One region of the Halobacillus sp. B29 genome, then DNA from elsewhere that is predicted to be linked to it. Evidence: predicted binding sites of a transcription regulator. Region 1 holds the regulator's gene; the other holds the start of a gene.
The links. Region 1 encodes Rex, which represses fermentation and respiration genes when NADH is low (regulators of the CRP and FNR family bind a similar motif). Its sites were predicted from a motif close to TTGTGAAATATTTCACAA; they were not measured.
Positions count from the first base shown of each region.

Region 2: the regulator Rex is predicted to act here: its motif matches at 2,050-2,067, upstream of ACTWP7_RS06615 (cytochrome ubiquinol oxidase subunit I).

Region 1 covers NZ_JBQQCM010000024.1:5,779-10,212, reverse strand. Annotated here, with positions in the region: gene ACTWP7_RS19920 (MDR family MFS transporter) at 1-801, opposite strand, end outside; gene ACTWP7_RS19915 (SDR family oxidoreductase) at 1,052-1,876, shown strand; gene ACTWP7_RS19910 (redox-sensing transcriptional repressor Rex) at 1,988-2,638, opposite strand; gene moaC (cyclic pyranopterin monophosphate synthase MoaC) at 2,652-3,137, opposite strand; gene ACTWP7_RS19900 (ABC-F family ATP-binding cassette domain-containing protein) at 3,304-4,434, shown strand, end outside.
Region 2 covers NZ_JBQQCM010000004.1:77,400-81,833, reverse strand. Annotated here, with positions in the region: gene ACTWP7_RS06625 (ABC transporter ATP-binding protein) at 1-21, shown strand, start outside; gene ACTWP7_RS06620 (ABC transporter ATP-binding protein) at 40-1,872, shown strand; gene ACTWP7_RS06615 (cytochrome ubiquinol oxidase subunit I) at 2,171-3,526, shown strand; gene ACTWP7_RS06610 (cytochrome d ubiquinol oxidase subunit II) at 3,530-4,434, shown strand, end outside.

The DNA of each region.
Region 1 (4,434 bases):
GGACACCGAATACGTAGGTACTTTAAAAACAGATAAGTTCAGTAATGGATCGTCCTGTCGGTTTTCATAGAACACAAATAAAACGACGGCGATCAGTCCCCCGACGATTAAAGCGATGTTTAAAGGGTCGAATAAGTTCTCTACAGTTCTTCCACGCCCTAAGGCAAACAAAATCGAACCGATACCTGAAGTGATAACCAGGAACCCGATTAAATCGAACTTCTTCTCGGGATGCGTCTCTGTCCGTTCCAGAAATTTAGAAGATAGGATTAATCCTGTTAACCCGAACGGGATATTAAAGGCGAACAGCCAGGGCCATTCTAGGTATTGGATTAAGAAGCCGCCGATCGTCGGGCCGATGGCTGGGGCGACCATTGCAGCGATCCCATATACTCCGACCGCAAGGCCGCGTTCATGTTTCGGGAAAGAATTAAAGATTAACGCCATCGCAATGGGAAGCATTAAACCGCCGGCCATTCCCTGTATAGCCCGGGAGATGATGACCATGGCTAACGTTTCTGAGAAAAAACCGGACAAAGAACCTGCGATAAAGATGACAAGTCCTGTGACGTACACTTTTTTCTTGCCAAAGCGGTCTCCAAAATAACCCGTCAGCGGCATCGTCATTCCCATAGAGACCATGAAAATAGTTAAGATCCAGCCCACAGCCACCGCATTGGAATCGAAGATCTCAATAAACTTCGGCAGGATTGGATTTAACATACTATTATTTAGGATAACGGTGAATGTACCGAAAAGAACCGATACAACCACAAGCCATTTTTTAGGTAGTTTACTCATCAGATGCCTCCTCTCTTGATTACTTCGGAACTCGAATTATTTTTCAACTATACCACTGATGATCGTGTTTCTCCACGTGTATGCTTATCTCTTTTCACGAGTGTTTCAAAGATCCTTTTAGATTATTCCACATCAGTGATTAAAAAAACATTTTCAACCGATTGGAAGCGTTTTAAAGAGACAGGGAGAGTTTTTGCTATAAAAAAGGGGGGTATGCAGTAGAAGAATGATTAAAGGAGGTTCTCAAACAATGGGACGACTAAACAAGAAAACAGCTGTCGTTACAGGCGCTGCTACAGGAATTGGCCAGGCTACGGTTAAGCTTTTTGCAGAAGAAGGTGCAACTGTTGTCTGTGCAGATGTGAACAAAGAAGATGTTCAAAATACAGTTAACGAAGTAAAAGACAACGGCGGAAAAGCCGAGTTTGTATATGTAGATGTATCGAATGAAGAAAGCGTAACAAGCTTAGCCCAACACGTGAAAGACACGTACGGATCCATAGATGTCTTATTCAATAATGCCGGAATCGACGAAGAAGGTGGAAAAGTCCACGAGTATCCCGTGGAACTGTTCGACCAAATTATCGCAGTCGATCTGCGCGGTACCTTCTTAACAAGTAAATACTTACTCCCTCTTATGCTGGAAAAAGGAAGCGGATCGATCATTAATACGTCTTCGATGTCGGGAAGGGCGGCTGATCTGGACCGCTCCGGATATAACGCAGCTAAAGGCGGCATTACGAACTTTACAAAGGCGATGGCGATCGATTATGCACGGGAAGGCATTCGTGTGAATTCCATTGCGCCAGGAACAATTGAAACGCCACTGATCGATGAACTGGCCGGTTCGAAACAGCAGGAGCAGGGCCGTGAATTCCGCGAAGCCAACAAGTGGGTCACTCCGATGGGGCGCTTAGGCGATCCTAAAGAAGTCGCAAATGTTGCGCTGTTCTTGGCCTCAGACGAAAGTTCGTATATTACAGGGGAGGACATTACGGTAGATGGCGGTATAATGGCTTATACGTGGCCGGGTAAGATGCTAATTGATAATCAATGGAAAAAAACTACTGATTAAGTAGATGAGGCTCAGAGTGAAGAACTCTGAGCCTTTCTTTTTAGTCAGCTTTCCCTTTATCCTTAGCCCCATAAAAAAACAGCCCAATCATCATTGGACTGTTCTTCTCCATTATTCTTCTTCCTCATCCAGAGGATAGTGTTTTAGAAAATAAACGAGTGCCTGCAGTTCGATAGCAAGGTCAATATGGTGGACACGAACATGGGACGGGACGGTGATCCGCGCCGGTGTGAAGTTCAGAATCGCGCTGACACCTGCATCTACGAGCCGGTCCGCTATGCCCTGCGCCTCGGACGCCGGAACAGTAAGAATGGCTACAGCCAGGTCCCCCATTTTCTCTTCCATATCATCAATATGCTCCACGCGGACACCGCCGACTTCACTTCCAACTCGTTCGCGGCTGGCATCAAAGGCAATCTCTATTTTCGTATTATTATTTTTTGTGAAATTATAATTTAAGAATGCGGTACCTAAATTACCTACTCCAATTAGCGCAACTTTTGTCGTTTCATCCTGATCGAGCGTCTTTCGGAAAAATGATAATAAGTACTCTACATTGTAGCCATATCCTTTTTTCCCAAGGGCTCCAAAATAAGAAAAGTCGCGACGGATCGTAGCGGAATCCACTTTCACCGCTTCACTCAGCTCTTTCGATGAGACACGCATTTTTCCCTGGCCGTGCAAATTATTTAAAAAGCGGTAATACAACGGCAATCGTTTTGCTGTAGCTTGTGGGATCTTAGTATGTTCTTCTAAATCCATGACTCTGCCTCCTTTACCGGCTCTCTCGCTGATAATCGCCGGTTTTGCCGCCTGTTTTCTCCATGAGATAGGTCGGCCCGATAACCATTCCTTTATCAAGAGATTTACACATATCATAAATAGTCAAAGCTGTAGAGGAAGCAGCAGTTAACGCTTCCATTTCTACCCCTGTACTTCCCTTTGTTTTCACAGCCGCTTGAATCTGTAATGTATAAGAATGGCCTGTTTCCCAGTCGAATGATATGTCGACCCCGCTTAATGACAATGGGTGACACATGGGAATCCAATCTGATGTTTTCTTCGCTGCCATAATCCCTGCTACTTGCGCCACCGCGAGCACATCGCCTTTGGATATTTCCTGATTAATAATTTTATGATAAATTTCTTCGTTGACTTGTACACAGCTGAAGGCCACCGCAGTCCGAATGGTTTCTCCCTTACTGGAGATATCCACCATACGGGCGTGCCCCTGTTCATTAAAATGTGTAAACTCTGACATGGTCTTACCCCTTTACGAGTAAATTCACAAACTTACTGTTAGTTACATTACTCTTATTCTAACAAAAAATCAACGGCTAGACGTTAAAGATTTCACAAACTCAGGGGCATTATCTTGCTAGAAGAATCCCCGATACGATACACTTATCTCATTGAGGTGAAACGACATGATTCTCATGCAATTAAATCAATTAACCAAACGATTCGGAGCGGAATTGATTTTATCAAATATTAAATTGGAAGTACAAATGAATGATCGCATCGCAATTGTCGGTCGAAATGGTACAGGAAAATCGACATTGCTGAAGATGATGGCCGGTGAAATGAGCTATGATTCCGGTGATATTTTTAAACCGAAGGAAACGACCGTTGGATACTTGGCTCAGGATACAGGCCTTCAGTCCGAGGAAACCATATGGAATGAAATGGAAAAGGTTTTCTCTCATTTAAAGGAACTGGAAGATGAACTGCGATCTATGGAAGCCAATATGGCAGACCCTGATCTTATGGATGATCCCGATCGCTATCAGCAGCTCCTCTCAACCTATGACCGGAAGCAGGAGTATTTCAAAACAGCGGGCGGTTATCAGTATGAAACGGAAATTAAATCCGTCCTGAATGGATTGAACTTCCATAATTTTGACTGGAACACACCAATCACTTCATTGAGCGGCGGCCAGAAAACTCGTTTAGCCCTTGGTAAGTTATTGTTGACCAGTCCGGATGTTCTAATTCTCGATGAGCCGACCAACCACCTGGACATCGACACGCTATCATGGCTGGAAGGATATTTACAGGGGTATAAGGGCGCGGTTGTCATCGTCTCGCACGACCGCTATTTTCTCGACAAGATCGTAAATACCGTTTATGAAATTGCCTTTCAATCTTCTAAGAAATACCCTGGTAACTACAGCGACTATTTGAAGAAAAAAGAAGCCGATTTTGAGATTGAAATGAAGCACTTTGAAAAGCAGCAGGAAGAAATTAAGCGGATGGAAGACTTCATTCAGAAGAACATCGTTCGTGCAACGACCAGTAAGCGAGCACAAAGCCGTCGGAAACAGCTTGAGAAAATGGACAAGCTTGAGAAACCTAAAGACGACAACCAGTCGGCGAAATTCAGCTTCCAGGTTTCTAAAAAAAGCGGAAATGACGTCCTGAAGCTAAGAGAACTTGGTTTCAAGTATGATGAAGATTCTTACGTCTTTGAAAATGTCTCTTTCGACTTAAACCGTGGGGATTCAGTGGCCCTTGTCGGACCAAATGGTGTCGGAAAAACAACCCTGCTTAAAACGATC
Region 2 (4,434 bases), on a different contig from region 1:
CTCAATGCTTCTAACGCTTAAAGAAAGGGGGAGAAACAGGTGGCAAAAAAACCGAAACATAAACCTGTCACGAATAAACACTTAAATCGTTTTAAATATACACAGGATCAGGCGGTTGAAAAGCCCTTCAACTGGTCGCAAATGTGGAGACTGCTGCGTTATGTGAAGCCTTATGCTAAAACACTGCTTCCGATTTCGATCATCGCGATGCTCGTATCAACAATTGTCCGTCTGGTCGTGCCGATCTTAATTGGTAGAGTAGCCATTGATAAAGCTATTGGCAACAGTGATACAAATCTTTTAATTCAACTTGTTGTCGGTATTTCTATTCTTTACCTGCTTAGTTATATTGCAAATACACTGAGGATTAAATATGTAAATATTTTAGGTCAGAATGTGATTTATGATCTTCGGCAGCATTTGTTTTCGCATGTTCAGCGGCTTTCTCACAAGTTCTTTGATTCAAGATCAGCCGGTTCCATTCTTGTAAGAATAATGAATGATATAAACTCTCTACAGGAATTGTTTACGAATGGTATTATCAACTTGCTTATGGATGTGGTCATGCTTACCGGAATTATCGCAATCCTGTTCTGGATGAGTCCGAAACTTGCCTTAGCTATTCTTGTGATCATGCCGCTAATGTTTTATATTTCTACGAAACTGCGCCGTAATATCAGGCGCTCCTGGCAGGATGTACGGATTCAGCAGTCTCGTCTCAACTCTCATTTGAACGAAAGTATTCAGGGGATTCGAATTACGCAATCTTTTTCACAGGAAAGAGAGAATGCAGAGTACTTCGATGGCGTGAACACAGATAACTTTCAGTCCTGGAATACAGCCACTAGAAAAAGTGCGATGTTCCGGCCGTTTGTAGAGATGAGTAATGCGGTTGGAACCGTTATCCTTATCTCTTTCGGCGCCTATCTGATCCTAAGCGGGGACATCTCCATTGGTAAATTCGTCTCCTTTGCCTTTTTCCTGGGTATGTTCTGGGAGCCAATTTCAAGGCTTGGTATGATGTACAATCAAATGCTCATGGCAATGGCCTCCTCTGAAAGGATCTTCGAATTTCTGGATGAACAGCCAAATGTAGAAGAAAAGACAAATGCGGTTGAACTGAAAGATATGAAAGGTCATATAGAATTTGACCATGTTCAATTTGCTTATGATGAAAAACGGATCGCTCTTCATGATATCAATTTAGAAATGAAACAGGGAGAGACGGTAGCTCTCGTCGGGCATACCGGATCCGGGAAATCGACTATTGCGAATTTAATCAGCCGTTTCTACGATCCAACAAAAGGAGCGGTTAAGATTGACGGAGTCGATTTGCAGGATGCGACCATTGATAGTGTGCGCCAGCAAATCAGTGTCGTGCTGCAGGATACCTTTATCTTCTCCGGAACCATTCTTGAGAATATCCGCTTTGGTCGTCCAACTGCCAGTGATGAAGAAGTGAAAGAAGCGGCTAAAGTGGTCGGAGCAGAAGATTTCATCAACCGTTTAAGTGAGGGATACGATACAGAAGTAGAAGAGCGCGGTAGTATTTTATCGGCTGGAGAAAAACAACTGCTTTCCTTCGCCCGTGCTTTACTTGCAGATCCGCGGATTCTTATTTTAGATGAAGCTACCGCAAGCATAGATACTGAAACGGAAGTTCGTATCCAGAAAGCCCTGCGTAAACTATTACACGGTCGAACGGCCATTATTATTGCTCACCGGCTGTCCACGATCCGTGAAGCGGACAACATTTATGTACTGGAGAATGGACGCATTCTTGAGAACGGTTCACATGATGAATTAATGGATCAAAAAGGTGAGTATTATGAATTAGTGAAAGCCCAGTTCCAAATGCTTGATGCCATCTAGGATTTGTATTCACCTATCACTTCCTGAGTATAAAAGGCACCCTTACCGGGGTGTCTTTTTTGTGTGCAATCTATCGTTAGAAACCATAAGGGATAGGGAATAGAACTTACAAAACGTTTTAGGCATACATTTAGACATCAAAGACCATATCGTGTATCATAAACTTAAATTAAGACTTTGTGAAGTTTGTCACAAAATAGTCATATACCTATCGCACTTAAACCGTTTTCACCTATTATACTAGGGGTAGATTGTCTGAATTCATAAGATTTACTAGCAGTAAGAGGGGGAAGGGAAGATGTTTGATTTAGATAGTGCTACGCTTAGCCGCATGCTGACTGCACTTACTCTTGGGTATCACGCGATCTTTGCTACGCTTGGTGTAGGTATTCCGGTCATGATATCCATAGCAGAATTCATAGGAATTAAAAAGAAAGATCCTCACTATACGCTGCTGGCAAGACGCTGGACAAGAGGATTTACCATTACAGTGGCTGTAGGGGTTGTGACAGGAACCGCGATTGGATTACAGCTCTCCCTTTTATGGCCGAGCTTTATGCAACTGGCAGGTAAGGTAATCGCCTTACCACTGTTCATGGAAACTTTCGCTTTTTTCTTTGAAGCTATATTTTTAGGAATCTATCTTTATACATGGGACCGATTTAAAAATCCTATGTACCACTGGCTGTTGTCCATTCCTGTTGTGATCGGCTCTACATTATCAGCTTTCTTTATCACATCGGTGAACGGCTTTCTAAACACTCCGCAAGGGTTTGAACTGGAAGGAGACACAGTTACGTCCATTCAACCATTAGCTGCGATGTTTAATCCAGCGACGCCCACGAAGGTTTTTCACGTCGTTTCTACATCTTATTTAACCGCAGCAGCTGTCCTTGCGACCATTGCAGCTATTTATCTATTGAAAAAGAAAAATACTCTTTACCATATGAAGGCCTTGAAACTTACGGTCGTTTCTGTATTCATTTTTGCAATAGCTACCGCTATAGCAGGTGACTTATCTGCTAAGTTCCTTGCTAAAGAGCAGCCGGAAAAATTGGCTGCCGGAGAATGGCATTTTGAAACGGAAGAAGGAGCAGACCTGGTTGTTTTCGGTACATTAAATGAAAATCAGGAAGTGGAGAATGCGATTCGGATACCAAATGGCTTAAGCTTTTTAGCTCACGGCGACTTTAATGCAGAAGTAACTGGACTGGATCAAATTCCGGATGATGAAGAGCCTCCGCTTTGGATTCACTATATGTTTGACTTAATGGTGACGATCGGTTTCTTCACACTTGGAGTTTCCCTTATGTACCTGGTGTTCTGGAAGGTGAAGAAGTGGAACGAATATCACCCGCTGCTCTTATGGGGGATTGCTTCTCTCGGACCATTATCTATGGCCGCTGTCGAATTTGGCTGGGTATTTGCGGAACTTGGACGGCAGCCATGGATTCTAAGAGGATTTATGACTGTCTCTGAAGGAGCAACCACCTCTCCATATGTTGGGTGGATGCTTATTCTATTCATTGGCTTATACATTGTGCTGTCGATCGGCTGTGTAATCGCGCTCCGTAAGATATTTAAAGGAAACCCGGCTGAACATGAGCTTGAACATCGTTATCCTGAAGTGGCAGCTACAAAGGAGGGTAACTAACTCATGAGTTATGAACTAGTTGGAATTTCTGTACTTTGGCTGTTTCTCTACGGCTACCTGATTGTAGCATCGATTGACTTCGGTGCCGGGTTCTTTGCTTATTTTGCTAAAGTAACGAAAAAAGATCACATCATTAATAAACTGATCTCTCGTTATCTCTCCCCCGTCTGGGAGGTAACCAACGTATTTTTCGTATTTTTCTTTGTTGGATTGATTGGATTTTTCCCGGATATGGCTTATTACTTTGGGCAATCCCTATTAATCCCGGGAAGTATTGCAATTGTCCTGCTTGCTATTCGAGGCTCGTTTTACGCCTTTGAAAACTATGGTTCAAAAGAGAATCATTTGTACATGTTTTTGTACGGAGCCACAGGCTTGTTGATACCTGCTGCTCTGTCAACGGCCCTCACGATCTCCGAAGGTGGTTATATTAAAGAAACGGAGAACGGGGTCCAACTAATGTACGGAGAGCTGTTTTCCAGTCCCTATTCCTGGAGTGTGGTTTTTCTCGCCATCGTCTCAGTGCTGTATATCAGCTCCATGTTCCTGGCCTATTATGCAAAGCGTGCCGGGGATCAACCTGCGCTCGATTTAGTTAGGAAGTACGCATTGTTCTGGAGTTCGCCAACCATTATTGCCAGTCTAACCACGTTTATTGCGCTTAGTCAGCAAAACCCGGAACACTTCCAGCGGGCAATCGATCTGTGGTGGGTTTTCGGAATTTCCGTGGCTTTCTTTATGGCTGCAGTTTTCCTAATCTATCAAGGGAAGTATTATGGATGGGCGTTCATCGCCGTAATGCTTCAATTCTTTGTAGCCTTTTTCGGTTATGGTGCTTCCCATCTACCTTATCTGCTGTACCCGTATGTCACACTGTCTGGCGGAGTGACAAGTGAATCTATGGCGGT